One region of the Paenibacillus crassostreae genome, then DNA from elsewhere that is predicted to be linked to it. Evidence: riboswitches for the same ligand, from Rfam matches in the RefSeq annotation. Region 1 holds a riboswitch; each other region holds the start of a gene.
The links. Region 1 has a riboswitch for thiamine pyrophosphate ahead of thiC (phosphomethylpyrimidine synthase ThiC). Riboswitches for the same ligand answer to the same signal wherever they lie in the genome.
Positions count from the first base shown of each region.

Region 2: another riboswitch for thiamine pyrophosphate. It lies ahead of LPB68_RS19265 (thiamine phosphate synthase); the one in region 1 lies ahead of thiC (phosphomethylpyrimidine synthase ThiC).
Region 3: another riboswitch for thiamine pyrophosphate. It lies ahead of LPB68_RS17500 (ABC transporter ATP-binding protein); the one in region 1 lies ahead of thiC (phosphomethylpyrimidine synthase ThiC).
Region 4: another riboswitch for thiamine pyrophosphate. It lies ahead of LPB68_RS09805 (ABC transporter substrate-binding protein); the one in region 1 lies ahead of thiC (phosphomethylpyrimidine synthase ThiC).

Region 1 covers NZ_CP017770.1:2,462,673-2,466,509, forward strand. The annotation lists gene thiC (phosphomethylpyrimidine synthase ThiC) at 1-1,662, opposite strand, end outside; TPP riboswitch at 1,854-1,963, opposite strand; gene LPB68_RS11460 (YwhD family protein) at 2,017-2,523, opposite strand; gene LPB68_RS11465 (M1 family metallopeptidase) at 2,676-3,837, shown strand, end outside.
Region 2 covers NZ_CP017770.1:4,165,931-4,169,767, forward strand. The annotation lists partial or broken gene LPB68_RS22440 (alanine:cation symporter family protein) at 284-472, shown strand; gene LPB68_RS19250 (AAC(3) family N-acetyltransferase) at 648-1,433, shown strand; gene LPB68_RS19255 (immunity 53 family protein) at 1,455-1,742, shown strand; gene LPB68_RS19260 (HXXEE domain-containing protein) at 1,778-2,311, shown strand; TPP riboswitch at 2,423-2,527, shown strand; gene LPB68_RS19265 (thiamine phosphate synthase) at 2,669-3,274, shown strand; gene thiO (glycine oxidase ThiO) at 3,351-3,837, shown strand, end outside.
Region 3 covers NZ_CP017770.1:3,799,909-3,803,745, forward strand. The annotation lists gene LPB68_RS17495 (ABC transporter permease) at 1-165, opposite strand, end outside; gene LPB68_RS17500 (ABC transporter ATP-binding protein) at 146-991, opposite strand; TPP riboswitch at 1,015-1,118, opposite strand; gene LPB68_RS17505 (DUF6953 family protein) at 1,198-1,434, opposite strand; gene qoxD (cytochrome aa3 quinol oxidase subunit IV) at 1,549-1,839, opposite strand; gene qoxC (cytochrome aa3 quinol oxidase subunit III) at 1,841-2,437, opposite strand; gene qoxB (cytochrome aa3 quinol oxidase subunit I) at 2,434-3,837, opposite strand, start outside.
Region 4 covers NZ_CP017770.1:2,087,232-2,091,068, reverse strand. The annotation lists gene LPB68_RS09805 (ABC transporter substrate-binding protein) at 24-1,070, opposite strand; TPP riboswitch at 1,181-1,291, opposite strand; gene LPB68_RS09800 (pyridoxamine 5'-phosphate oxidase family protein) at 1,440-1,856, shown strand; gene LPB68_RS09795 (glycoside hydrolase family 65 protein) at 1,938-3,837, opposite strand, start outside.

The DNA of each region.
Region 1 (3,837 bases):
AATATCGTGGGAAATACGCATGCTACAAAACTTCGGTCCACACATAGAGCAGAAGTGGGCTATCTTGGCTCCTTCGGCGGGTAGCGTCTCATCATGGTATTCCAAAGCTCTTTCTGGATCGAGCGACAAGTGGAATTGATCACGCCAACGGAAATCGAATCGAGCTTTGGAAAGGGCGTTATCCCTATCCTCCGCACCTTTATGGCCTTTCGCTAGGTCGGCAGCATGCGCGGCAATTTTATAAGCGACGACGCCTTCTCTTACATCATTCTTATTGGGTAATCCAAGATGTTCCTTCGGTGTGACATAACAGAGCATAGCAGTTCCAAACCAACCAATCATCGCCGCTCCAATGGCAGAGGTGATATGATCATAACCTGGTGCAATATCTGTCGTTAGGGGTCCCAATGTATAAAAAGGGGCCTCTTTACAGATTTCAAGCTGCTTATCCATATTTTCTTTTATTAAATGCATGGGTACATGACCAGGACCTTCTACCATCACCTGAACATCATGCTTCCAAGCGATACTCGTCAATTCACCCAGTGTTGCCAGTTCCGCGAATTGTGCCTCATCATTTGCATCTGCGATAGATCCTGGACGCAGACCATCTCCTAATGAAAAAGAGACATCGTACATTTTCATAATTTCACAGATATCCTCAAAATGCGTATAGAGAAAGTTCTCTTGATGGTGAGCAAGACACCATGCAGCCATTATTGACCCACCTCGGGATACAATCCCTGTCATCCGATTAGCGGTCAATGGAATATATCGAAGTAACACGCCTGCATGGATTGTGAAATAATCCACACCCTGTTCTGCTTGCTCGATTAAGGTATCTCTATACACTTCCCACGTCAAATCCTCGGCTTTGCCATTTACCTTTTCTAAAGCTTGATATATGGGTACCGTACCAATAGGAACCGGAGAATTGCGAATAATCCATTCTCGAGTTGTATGAATATTCTTGCCTGTGGACAGATCCATAATATTATCTGCACCCCAACGGGTAGCCCACCTCATCTTTTCGACTTCTTCCTCTATGGAAGAAGTCACAGCTGAATTCCCTATGTTTGCGTTAATCTTCACTAGGAAGTTACGCCCAATGATCATGGGCTCGCTTTCGGGGTGATTGATGTTAGCTGGGATGATCGCCCTCCCCCGAGCAACCTCATCTCTGACAAATTCCGGTGTAACGTTCTCCCGGATAGCGACGTACTCCATTTCTGTTGTGATCAGACCCTTACGCGCGTAATGCATTTGAGTCACATTTCTAGCCCTTCTTGCTCTTAAGGGTTGTCGCTGTAGAGCTGGAAACACTTCCGCTAAAGATTCGCCTCGTGTTTGTCCATTATCTTCAGGTTGTACCGTTCTGCCTTCATATGCCTCTACGTCTCCCCGTCCCTCAATCCAAGCTAAACGATTCGGTTGCAACCCTAAGCGTATGTCAGTATGAATCTCCGAGTCAGTATAAGCACCGCTGGTATCATAGACACGTACAGGTGCATTCTGCTCTTCTCCAGATAATCCCCGAGTCGTACTGAGCGTTATCTCACGCATTGGTACTTGAATGTCTGTACGCGAACCCTTTACATAAACTTTTTTACTTCCCGGAAAAGCCGACAGGTTGATTTCACTCTTCTTCATTTCGCTTGACATTTCATATCCTCCTAGTAAGGTGATTTGATCAAGCGGAGCAAATTCTATGTGCCAAGCATAAACGCCTTCGGCGTCCTTATAAGGACGGTAAGTGTTTAAGCGAGAAATATAAGACATAAAGTATAGCGTAAAACTTATACTTTCTTATATTTAAAAAAGACTGCATCTAAGAAAGAGGCAGTCTTTAAGTACACAAATAGAACTCCAATTCCTCCGCTGGCATTACCCAGATCAGGTTTGACGGTCGATAGTTATATTCTATCCTCTCAGCCTGGCACACCAAGCTCCCGTTACTATTTAATTGTTAAATATTGTATATCAACATAGTCGTGAAAATCAAGTAAATTATTTGGATTAAACTTCTAACGCTTTTTTCAATTCCTCAGAAGAAGCTTCCCACCACTCTTCATTACGGGTAATCAGCAGGTTCTTGAGCGCTCTCTTCTCCCCTACATTCAATTCATCCAATATAATCTTACGCTTTAAGGCTGCATCCAGCTTATTAACGTGATCTGCCAGAATTTTATATCCTCTACGCGCTTCTGTATCGATCCACATCTCGCAAGCTGTCGCTCCACCATAGAGTTGACCTTCTGGTGTACGATCTACCGCCACCCAGACTACCCATACTTGACGACCATTAGGAACATCCTCACGGTTCATAGAGAATTTAATCCCTTTCTCCACTTTACTCTTCGCATGAATCGCACCGACATCCACCTTAGCTTCACCTTGGTCAATGATGACAGGTGATACACTGTTTAGGTCAATCGAGCCCGCTCCAAAACCTGTATGTTTACTTTTGCTACTTACAATATTCAGGGCAATCTGTTTCTTGCCACTTGGTTGGTTGTTATCCATTCTATTATTATCCTCCCACCACAAAACAGAGATATTAGCTCAGATTTCTGACACCTGCTAATTATTGATGTATTCATATTATTTTAACTAATAATTTCCCAATTGCAAACATATACATGCTGTAGATGCTTGTCAACGGGAGGTATTCAAGTATGACGCCAGCTCGCGCCAAAAAATTTACCATTGTAATTGTTGCCCTATTTCTCCTCAGTGGAACCTGGTGGATACTGCTCAAAGATTCACCTGAATCCAACACCGTCTTTGCTCCAGATCAGTCCAAGCCTACCAAAACAAGTACTCCTGAATCGCAAAAAGAAAGTGTTCAGCAGCCTACGGCGGAAGTACTTAGCAAAAGGATCGTTGAGTATCATATCGATGTGTCATTAGATCCGAATGCCAACGTACTTAAAGGATCACAGAATATCACTTGGACCCATCCTGGTAAGAACACGGTTACCGAATTATATTTCCATCTTTATCCGAATGCCTTCTCATCCACGGATACCACCTTTATGAAAGAATCTGGCGGTAGACTACGTAACGATACCATGCCTACGGATGGCTTTGGATCAATGATTCTCACAGATCTCCAGACCACAGATGGAATCTCCCTGATGCATCGCATTCAGTATGTACAACCAGACGATGGAAACATCAAAGATACGAGCTTAGTTAAAGTTAGACTTCCCCGACCTGTACAGGGAGGTGAGAGCATCACCCTCAACATGAAATTCGAAGTGAAACTCCCTCAAATATTCGCCCGTATGGGGGTCGCAGATAACTTTGTTATGGCTGGACAATGGTTTCCAAAGATCAGCGTCTATGAACCCACCGGCATAAGAGGAAGAACCTCAGAAGGTTGGAATCTCCATCAATACCATGGTAATTCTGAATTCTACTCTGATTTTGGTATCTACAATGTTCGTATTCATGTTCCACACAATTATATTGTTGCAGCTACAGGTTTTCCAATTAAAACTGCGCAGATTCTTAATGATCAGAAGATTTACCAATTCTATGCCGATGATGTTCATGATTTCGCATGGTCAGCATCTCCTGATTTTATTGTTGCTGAGAAGCCCTTCTCTTCTCCTGATGTTCCTGGTGTGCGAATCAAGCTATATCTAGACCCTGCTCATAAGGACATGAAGGATCGCTATTTCTATGCGGCTGAAGCGGCTTTGAAACATTTCAGCAAGTGGTATGGCCCTTACCCATACTCAACCTTATCAGTCGTTGTTCCACCTGCTGCAGGTAATGGTGCTGGAGGTATGGAGTATCCGACTTTAATTACAGCTTTTGGTGCTAAGAATG
Region 2 (3,837 bases), 1.7 Mb from region 1:
GCACAGATTGTTCACTTGTGAATTGGTAGGGCAAGTATGTATAATGATAAAAATTAGCCGTTTCTGCTTGTGTGAATAGTTTCACTAGTTCGAGAGATAGCTGTGTTATCCTATATCCTGTATCTCTCCAAGGGTCAAAATCAGATGATTTGACTCTTTTTTGTTTTTATTATTTTTTAGGAGCACCTCTACTTATTCTAGTCATGGGAATAGGAATTTGGTTGACGATTCGTTTGGATTTACTTCAATTACTTCGACTACCTAACTGCCTTCTTGGGCAAGATCATTTATTAAGTTGGATGCCATTTGGTTAATTGCAGATATTGTTAATGCATTGATGGCATTCCCTAACTTGATTGCTTTATTAGGCCATTCTGGTGTTGTTGTTGCTGAGACTCGATTGTATATGGATGCTATAGGCAAGAATAAGCGAAAGAAACCATTTCGTGAAATTAATAGTAAAGTAAGCTGAATTTAAAAGCTATGGGGTACGAGGCTTTCCTATACCATGGTTTTTATATTCTTTGAAGGGATCAAGCTGACATTGTTGAATAATTTAAAGAGACTCTCAAATTTTAATAATATAATGTATAAGTTGAGTCGTACTAAATTACAAATTCACGATGCTTTTAAGGAGATATAATATCATGCATACACACACCAGTCTTTTAGAACAATTGCAACAAATGAGAATTAATCAACAAAGTGTCGTCTTAGTTCACTCTTCCATGAAAAGTCTGGGAGAGGTAGAAGGTGGGGCAAATACTGTCCTTGACGTGTTAGAAGAATATATGAAGGACGGACTTCTTGTACTTCCTACGCATACCTGGGCTAATATCAATGAGAACAATCCTAAATTTTATGTGGAGCAATCACCTTCGTGCATTGGGATATTACCTGAGTTATTCCGTAAACGACATGGAGTAATTCGCTCTTGGCATCCTACACATTCGGTAGCAGCGAAAGGGCAAGATGCAGACTGGTTCACAAAAGGTGATGAAGCCTTTGATACACCTTGTGCTAGAGGATCAGCTTGGGGTAAGTTGTTAGATCATCAAGCAACTATTCTGTTAATTGGCGTGGATTTACGAAGAAATACCTTTATGCATGGAGTAGAGGAATGGCTTGATATTCCAGGTCGCATGACTGAACACCATGAGAAGTTACAGACTATTCTAGGTGACGGAACGATTATTGAAGTACCGTCTCGCAGACATTGTGGACAAGCTTGGTCAGAGTATTTCTGGAAGGTCGAGGATGTAATGGTGAAACACGGTGCGTTGGTTTTTGGTGAATTAGGCGATGCGGTTGTACGAATATGTGACACGGTCAAGATGACTGACATTCTGACAGAAATGCTCCGCGAGGATCCTGATTTATTCTCAGATAATGAACCTTTAAGTCAACATATGAAACAGCTATTTGATAACTAACAAGGAAGAAGGATGAGGTAGATGAGTGATTTGAAGTGGTTAGAAGATTGGTACGAGAGTCATTGTGATGATGCATGGGAGCATATTCATGTAATAAAGATCGAATCGATCGATACCCCTGGGTGGAGAGTAACGGTACCAATACTTGAGACTGAATTAGCGGGGAAGGAATTAAATGAGATCATTATAGATCGGGATGATCATGATTGGGTAAGATGCTGGATCAAAGATGGACAGTTTGAAGGTGCGGGCGGATTAAGAAATTTAGAAGAAATGATCCACCTTTTTAAAGAATGGGCAGAAGGTTAACGCAAGGAAGTCAAAGGATCAGGAGATGATTTGCAATGGGTTTAACTGACTCTTTCCTGTCGATAGAATCCTTGATGTGGTTATTTCTAGCGGTATTTATGATCCATGATCTAGAAGAAATCATATTTGTTGAATCCTGGATGAAGAAGAACTTCCCTAGAATTAATAGGTTCATACCAATGATTGCGAGGAAATTAGTCAAGAACATGTCAGAAGTGAAATCATCTCAGTTTGCGGTTGCTGTCTTCGTGGAGTTCATCGTTTTTATACCCATAACTTATTGGGCAGTTGAGCAGAATCACTATGTTCTATTCGTTGGGTGTAATGCCCTGATGTTGGTCCATGTATTTACTCATGTAGCACAATCCTTGGTTGTGAAATCGTACACTCCGGGAGTAGTGACAGCGCTAATCATGATCTTACCTTATTCGGGATATTTGTTTTATAGAATGATCAACGAAGATCTAGTTACCCTACAAGAGGTGTTGCGATATGCACCGACAGGACTATTTGTACTTCCGCTAGTGCTACTAGGACATAAGGTAGGTAAGTTCGTGATCCGAGAATGATCTGCTACTGCAAACAGCAACGTCCTGTATATACAGTAAGTAATAAAGTTTTGTTAGATTGGGAATGTCATTGTTCCCATTTATGTGTTAATATGGATTCAATTGAATACGATTGATCACTAGGGGTGCTATTTAGCTGAGACGGATGTGTTTGATTCCAAACCCTTTGAACCTGATCTGGATTATACCAGCGTAGGGAAGTGAGCTTGAAAGATTTAGTTATGATAGCTTTGTGTACATTTATTTGTCTGCATTCTATGAACTATTGATATTAGGCCGCCTTCTATGCTGAAGGTGGCTTTTTGTTTTTTCTGATAATTCAGTAATGTGTCTGAAGAAAAAATGGAAGGGAGTGTAATGAGGGTGCGAGAATTGCATGTGATTTCGAATGGTCAGTCTGAGTTAGAACACTTTGCAAGGGTAGCGGCACTTATTCATCCCTATGTGACAGCCTTTCACTTGCGGGAGAAAACGAGTCAGGCACTGGAGTTATGGAAGGGAGTGATGGCTTTAAGAACGAGTGGAGTACCTCTTAGTAAAGTGATTATTAACGACCGAGTTGATGTAGCATGCGCGTCTGGCGTAGGGGGTGTTCAGTTAAACTACCAAAGCTTGGAGGTGTGGGCAGTCAGAAATGCTTTCGCCAATATGCGTATAGGACGTTCAGTTCATGATGTTCAAGAAGCAGAACAGATGAGTTATCAAGGGGCTGATTATCTAATATATGGACATATATTCCCAACAGATTCTAAGCCAGGACAGCTAGCCAGAGGAACGAAGGCATTAGAAGAAGTTGTAAAAAGAGTGCGTGTTCCAGTCATCGCGATTGGTGGGATTAAACCTGAAAATGTGCAGCAGATTATGGTAACTGGAGCAGCAGGGATTGCAGTCCTATCTGGAATTACAGCTGCAGACAACCCATTACAGTCAGCGAAGAATTACCGCGATGCTTTAGACATTTAATCAAATGCTTCCGATGCTAGTTTTTCGAGGTTACTCAAGATGTACATGCACAAAAACTTTTAGGAGGGTATTCGTCATGGTGAGAAAAGCGGATGTCATTATAGTGGGTGGGGGAGTGATAGGAAGTTCGATCGCTTATTATATGTCAGCAAGAGGGATGAAAGTTATTCTATTGGAACGAGATCGTCTAGGAAGCCAAGCATCGAATGCGGCAGCAGGAATGCTTGCAGTGCAAGCGGAAATTACTGAGGCTGGGCCTATGTATGATATGGCGCGTGCCAGCCGGGCATTATTTCCACAGCTCGCAATGGATCTGAAAGAATTAACCGGAATAGATATTGGCTTGAAGCGTAAAGGAATGTTACGTGTGGCAGCGACTGAGGCAGATGTAGGAGAAGTTCAACGTATCTTAGATTTTCAAAAGAAAGAGGGGGAACGAGCGGAATGGTTATCAGCAAAACAAGTAAGACAACAGGAGCCAGGTATATCCTCTGAAATACAGGGGGCTATGTTTGTAGAAGAAGATAGTCATGTGGATGCACCAGAATTATGTTATGCATATG
Region 3 (3,837 bases), 1.3 Mb from region 1:
TCTGTTCTCATATAACGCAAGTGCAATGGATGTGGGGGCAGGAATAATGAAGGAATGTACCCAATCAAGACGAACTACTGATTCCCAAGTAATGATGAGCAGTAGTACAAGTAGTAGAAACCATCCATAATCGTGTACCCAGCGTTTAGAAAGTGGTCTTCTCATGTAATTGTCGCTCCAAATCCCGTCTCAATTGTATAAATTGAGGGTTATAGTTCATTTCATAATGTCTAGGTCTAGGCAAATCGACAATGATCTCTTCTACACCCTGAGTACTATCTTTGGCCATAATATAGATTCGATCACTTAATAGAATGGCTTCTTCTAGATCATGCGTGATGAAGAGAACTGTTTTTTTCAGATCCTCCCATATCTCCAATAGCCAGCGATGCATCTCTCTCTTTGTCATGGCGTCAAGTGAGCCAAAGGGTTCATCCAATAACAACAGGTCTTGCCCTGTTAGAAGTGTTCTTAGAAGAGCAACACGTTGTCGCATGCCACCAGATAATTCATTGGGATAGGATTGTTCATGATTATCAAGTCCAAACTGTTTTAAAGCTACTTGGATTTTTGTAATAAAGTCCTTTTTATCACCACGGTTAGGTTGCTGATTAAGTTCCCAAGGTAGTAGGCAATTGTCTAGAACGGTTCTCCAGGGTAACAGTAGATCCTTTTGAGGCATGTAGGCTGCTTTTCCTAACCGATATTGTACCTTTTCACCATGTATTCGTATGTCTCCGCTAAGAGGCGCCAGGAGTCCGGCAATAAGCTTGAGGAGAGTACTCTTACCCGAACCGCTAATTCCAATTAGTGATACGAACTCCCCTGCACGTACATCCATAGATAATCCTTGAATCAAAGGTGTACTACATGTTTGAGTAAAAGAGAAATTTAAATCATGTAATGAGAAAATCGCTATCAACTCCTCACTTTCTGTAAACAAATAAGACCCAACCATTCCGTAAGGGAATAATTGGGCCGAAAATTCCATTCAAGCAATAACTGCGTGAGCGAAAGGATTCCGTTCCACTTCCCTCCGCTGGTATAATCCAGATCAGGTTCCAAGGGTCCGGAACTTCAAGTTCCATCTCAGTCGTTAGACTCCCCTAGTGAAATACAAAGGTCTTATTAAATTTATAATGCATCTAATATAACATAACTTACAAAAATATGTATAATATTTTTTTATTCGAAGGGTTAAGTCCAATACCAGTAGAAGCTGTCTCGATCCCAAGCAGCTCTTCCACCATGTAATTTCTTAAAAGCCTTTTTAACATCCTTTGCAATGGATGAATTACCATGTTCATTAACGTATATATACTGTTCACCGAAATGTTCTGAAATATGAGTAACTGCTTCGGTTTGTAGTAATTTGCCAGAGGACTTTACTTCGTTATACATCCACTCGGCAATTTGATCTGCTGACCATTCCATGTTGATCACTCCTTGTACATTGATATTACCTCAGTAGATAAGCGAGTACAATAAAAAATGCAGCTTAGCCTAAAAAGTAGGTTAGCTGCATTTTTTATTATTGTAACATTCTTATTAACTATACCAGCCCCAGATGAAGATGAATAAGGAACCGAAAATGGTGACTAGACCCACGAATAATGCATAGGCAATATTAATGTAAAGTTCCTTCTTGGTACTAGCTAATTCATTAATATGCATAAATACAAATAGCTGTAGTGAGGCCTGAATAATGGCCGTTACCGTTAGAATTCCAATTTTAGAAGCAATGGGAATGTCGAGCAGGACGGTTAAGGCAACAGCAGAAAGGACGAGGGATGAAAGATAGCCGATTACATGGCGAATTGGAAATAACTGTCTTATCATGTCACATCAGTCCTTTCAAGTAAACGAAGCTAAAGATAAAGATCCAAACGACGTCTAGGAAATGCCAGTAAAGAGAGAATATAAAGGACTTGTTAGTAGTAGCTAACGTTAAGCCCTGTCTCTTGACTTGAATTAATATTGCTATTCCCCACAACAGACCAAATCCTACGTGAGCACCATGCGTTCCTAATAACACGAATAATGCGGATACGAATGCGCTAGTCGATAAAGTGGCACCTTCATGTACATAGGTAAAGAATTCTGAAATTTCTATACCTAGGAAACCTAGACCCATGATTAATGTCAGAATCATAAAGACCATCATCGGTTTCTTCAAACCAAGTCGCATACTGTGTATCGCAAGACCTATGGTAAAGCTACTTGTAAGGAGCAAGAACGTCTCGACCAATACGCCTGAGAGTTCGAATATTTCAGGACCACTGGGACCTGCTGCAAATCGATTAACCAATACTAAATAGACAGTAAATAGGGTGGCGAATAGAGCAATTTCAGCACCTAAAAATATCCAAAATCCGAATATTTTGTTGCTGTTTTCTTCTGATCCGTACTCAAGCGGTTTAGTAGCATCTATGTTCATAGTGTTTCACCCCGCAATTTCTTTTCTGTCTCCATAATTTCTTTAACGGAAACGGTTATCCCATGATCGCGATCGAAGGACATCGTTGCCATAACGATAATGATTCCAATTCCTGCTATGATGGCTGGAATAAACCAACTAAACACCATTGCGAATCCAAAGGCGAAGAAAATTGCCCCAAGAATAATAGGTTTCCCAGTATTACTTGGTAGATGGATCGGTTTGATTTCTTCATCAAAAATGGAAATATTGTCATGCTTAGCAGCCCATAATGCATCTCTCGTTTTCACATTCGGAGTGACAGCGAAATTGTATGCAGGAATCGGACTGCTTGTTGCCCATTCCAACGTACGTGCATCCCATGGATCTCCATTCGTTTCACGAGGGCTGTAACGAATACTATAATAAATATTATATACAAGGATAGCGAATCCAATGGCAAGCCCTAAAGCACCAACAAATGATAACATGTTGAGCGGACCGAAGCCTGTTTCTTCCGAGTACGTGTACATCCGGCGAGTCATCCCTTTTAGACCAAGGAAGAACAGTGGGAAGAATGTCACGTTGAAGGAAATAGCGATCCACCAGAATGCGTGTTTTCCAAGACGATCGTTCAGCTTGAAGCCGAATACTTTCGGGAACCAATAATGGAAGCCCGCAATAACGGCAAAGACTGTACCTGGTATTAGAACGTAGTGGAAATGGGCTACCAAGAACATTGTATTATGGTATTGGTAATCGGCACTGGCCATTGCTAGCATGACACCAGTCACACCACCGATGGTAAAGATCGGAATAAATGCTAATGAATATAGCATTGGTGTTGTAAAGCTGATCTTTCCTTTTCGCATGGTGAATAACCAGTTAAAGATTTTGACTCCTGTAGGAACTGATATTGCCATAGTTGTTATGGAGAAGAATCCATTAACCATAGCTCCTTGACCCATCGTATAGAAGTGATGCGCCCATACTAAGAAGGACAAGAGTGAGATAATGACCATACTCCATACCATGGATGAATATCCGTATAAGTTCTTCTTCGAGAATGTTGAGATAATCTCACTGTATATCCCGAATGCAGGAAGAATAACGATATATACTTCAGGATGTCCCCATACCCAGAAAAGGTTGGCCCATAACATATCCATCCCACCATTGGCCATGGTGAAGAATTGGGAGCCAAATATTCGGTCAAACATCATCAGAGCAAGTGCTATCGTTAATACGGGGAAAGCAAAAGTAATAATGACGCTAGTAATGAGAGAAGACCATGTAAACATCGGCATACGCATAAGCTTCATACCAGGTGCACGCATCTTCAGGATCGTAACAATAAAGTTAATCCCTGTTAATAATGTACCGATACCAGAAATCTGTAATGCAAGAGAATAATAGTTATT
Region 4 (3,837 bases), 380 kb from region 1:
TTAGAATAAATAGTTACGATAAGTTATTGTGGTAGAAAATCATTGGTATATGCTTTTTCAATTTCAATTGATTTATCCAAAAGGTTATGACTTAACATCCAATTGGTATAATTTTGCCATACGGAAGCTTTTTGTTCACCCCAACGAGGAGCATCATCTGTATAACGTGGACTAAGCCATTTCTGACTTGCTAAGACTAGATCCTTGTCTAACTCAGGAACGGAGGCAATAAGAATATTGGCAGCTTCTTCTGGATTATTTATAGCTAGTTGATAGCCTTTAGCTGTTGCCTTAAGGAAGGATTTTATGAGTTCAGGATCCTCCTGGATCTGCTTCTCGTTCGTGACAATAACAGGTGTATAATAATCTAGCTCATCAGAATAATCTTTAACATATAGCATATCGAGTGGTTCATTGCGAAGTTCGGCTTCAATACCTGTCCATGCATAGAAGATCCATGCGAAATCGATATCACGTTTAACCGCTGTGAAGAAATCAGCATTACCCATATTGATCATACTAACCTCTGAGACATTCGCATCTTCAGCCTCCATGATGGAACCCATCACGGCTTCTTCTACAGGTGAGCCCCATCCACCATAGTTTTTACCTTCAAAATCCTTAGGTGATTTAATATTGCGGTCTACAGGTGCTGCGAAACCGGAAGTATTATGTTGGATAATTGCTGCGATAGAGACCAGCGGGACATCTTGTGTTCTTGCTTGTGTCACGCTCTCTTGATACCCGATTCCGAAGGGAACAGTCCCTGAGGCAACCATCGTATCAGCGCCACCTTCACCCGGTTGAATGATCTCTACGTTCAATCCTTCCTCTTCATAATATCCCTGATCCTTCGCTACATAAAGTCCAGTGTGATTCGTATTAGGCGTCCAGTCCAACACAATTTTAACATCTTTTAACGGCTTGGACTCTGTTGACGTTCCTTCTGTTGTAGATTTGGACTGATTACTAGGCTTTGAAGCCTGGTCATTCTGGTTACTCCCGCAACCAACTACTACAATTAATAGCAAGCTGATTAGAAGTGAAGTTATTCCTTTCCGGTTTCTCATTCTTCTTTCTCTCTCCTTTGGTGGACCATGAGCTAAATAAGTCCTATTTGTATTCGACAAAAAAAGCGTCCCGTAATCGGGACGCATGTAGGCGCAATATAGATATGGCTGTATCATATCGGTTACGTTCCTACGCTGGCATTATCCAGATCAGGTATAAGGGTCAGTGTCTAGAGGGACACAATCTCAGCCAGCCAATTCCAGCACCCCTGGTACATATAAAGTTAAGCGTTTCTATATGAATTATAATCCACTACGGTGATAGTGTCCAGTAGGCACTTGTTCAAGGGACGGTTTATAAGTAAGATGGTGGGCATAATAAATGATATGAAATTGATTCCTAGTAAAAGAAAGGTGAATAATAGACCTATGGAAAAAACAATGATTGAGCAAGAAATAACAAAGATTTTAGACCGAAATAAGATTTGTTCATTGGCTACGATTGAAGGAAATAAACCGAAACAGAGATATATGGTACTGTTTAATGAAGGTTTGAGCCTACATTTGGCGACCGATCTGAGAACACATAAAGTAGAAGAACTGAAGAATAATCCTAATATATCCTTGCTTCTCGGGTATGAAATCGGTGGAACAAAAGATAGTTTGGAGATCGAAGGTACCTGTTCAATCAGTACGAATGATAGTTTAAAGGAAAAAGTCTGGAATGATGATTTGAAAGAGTGGTTCGACGGACCAAAGGATCCCAATTATGGCATTCTTGACGTTCACATTACACGTATTCTTTATCAAGAAAAGGGTGGTAAGCAAAGGGAATGGATCGCATGAAGTATTATACATAGTAAGTCGAACGAGAAAGACCCCCACATCCCGCGATCGCGGAGTATGGGGGTCTTCTAATATAGGCTATTAAATACTGATTTGGATGTGGCTCAATCCATTAACCGTATAATCATTTCCATAAACATTGACATTTGCTGGTGCTTCCGTCTCGTTCAAAACGGTCACATCGTGTTCGCTAACTGTAACTTTTAGGCGAGAACTACGGAACATCACTTTGAATGAGAAGGATTTCCAATGACCAGGATTGAATGGATTTAAATGTAGAACGCCATTCTGAACACGTAGTCCCCCAAAACCATGAACAACAGACATCCAAGTACCAGCCATACTTGTTGTATGACAGCCATCTTCCGTATCGTTATTATAGTTGTCTAGATCTAGGCGAGAAGTACGTAGATACATTTCATATGCTTTCTCTTTATAACCTAATTCGCAGGCAAGAATGGAATGTACACAAGGTGATAAGGAAGACTCATGAACTGTAAGTGGCTCATAAAAGTCAAAATTACGTTTGACTTCATCAAGATTGAATTGATCTCTTAATGTGAATATCCCTTGTAATACGTCAGCTTGCTTGATATAAACCGAACGCAAGATGCGATCCCAAGACCATTGTTGGTTCAATGGTAAATTTGATGGATCTAGATCTTTCACTGGCGTCAAGTCTTTATCTAAGAATCCATCCTGCTGAAGGAATACTTGGCGTTCTTCATCATATGGATAATGCATTTTGGCGATGATATCACTCCATTTGGAGGTTTCTTCTTCTTTAAGATCTAATTTGGCAACAAGCTCTTTGTATACGCTCGGTTCATTCTTTTGTAAATGCTCCAGAACTTCCAAAGTATACTTCAATGTCCATACCGCCATGCTATTGGTATACCAGTTGTTGTTAATATTGTTCTCATATTCATTAGGTCCAGTAACACCCAAGATCATATATTTGTCTTTGGCAGGTACGTAATTAACACGTTCTTCCCAGAAGCGGGAAATTTCAGCCAGAACTTCAAGACCATATTGACCTAGATATGAAATGTCCCCAGTATAATTAACGTAATTATAAATGGCATACGCAATGGCACCATTACGATGAATTTCTTCGAAAGTGATTTCCCATTCATTATGGCATTCTTCACCGTTCATGGTGACCATCGGATATAAGGCACCTTTACTGAATCCTAGTTTCTTGGCATTTTCTTTCGCTTTTTCTAAGTGTTTGTAGCGATAGACCAAGAGATTACGAGCGATGGAATCATCAGCTGTACTTAGGTAGAAGGGTAGGCAATATGCCTCGGTATCCCAATACGTGCTGCCACCGTATTTCTCACCAGTGAAGCCTTTAGGACCAATGTTAAGTCGGTCGTCTTCACCGTTATAAGTCTGATTTAGTTGGAAAATATTGAATCGAATCGCCTGCTGTGCAGCAACATCACCATCAATTACGATATCACTTTCGCTCCATTTATCAGCCCAAGCCTTGATATGTTCTTCAAGTAATGGTTGGAATCCGATCTCCTTAGCAGATTGAAGTGCAGTCCGTCCGACACTAAGTAATTGACCGTAACCATGATCACGGGAAGTCACATTGGCTACATATTTATAAAGAACAACTTGTTCTTTCGCTTGAACACCTAGTTTGAAAGAATGAGCAACATACTTTTCCTTATGCGTTGCTTCAGGTGTTACAGAAACAGGATTACCATTCTGATGAACAGTGTAAGCCATAACAGAAGTAACATGGAAATCAAGCTTCTTGGTTTTGATCGTCAGAGCTGCATCCTCAGGAGTAACTTCTTTTAATACTTCTAACCAGAACTTCTCGTCGTAGTTAGAGTCTTTGTTCTTCACATCCCCATCAAGATAAGGTGTAAAAGTAATGGAACCGTTAAAATTCAACGGTGTTATGGCATATCGGATTACACCGATTTCTCTGCGAGCAATACTAGTGAAGCGAATCGCTTCAACT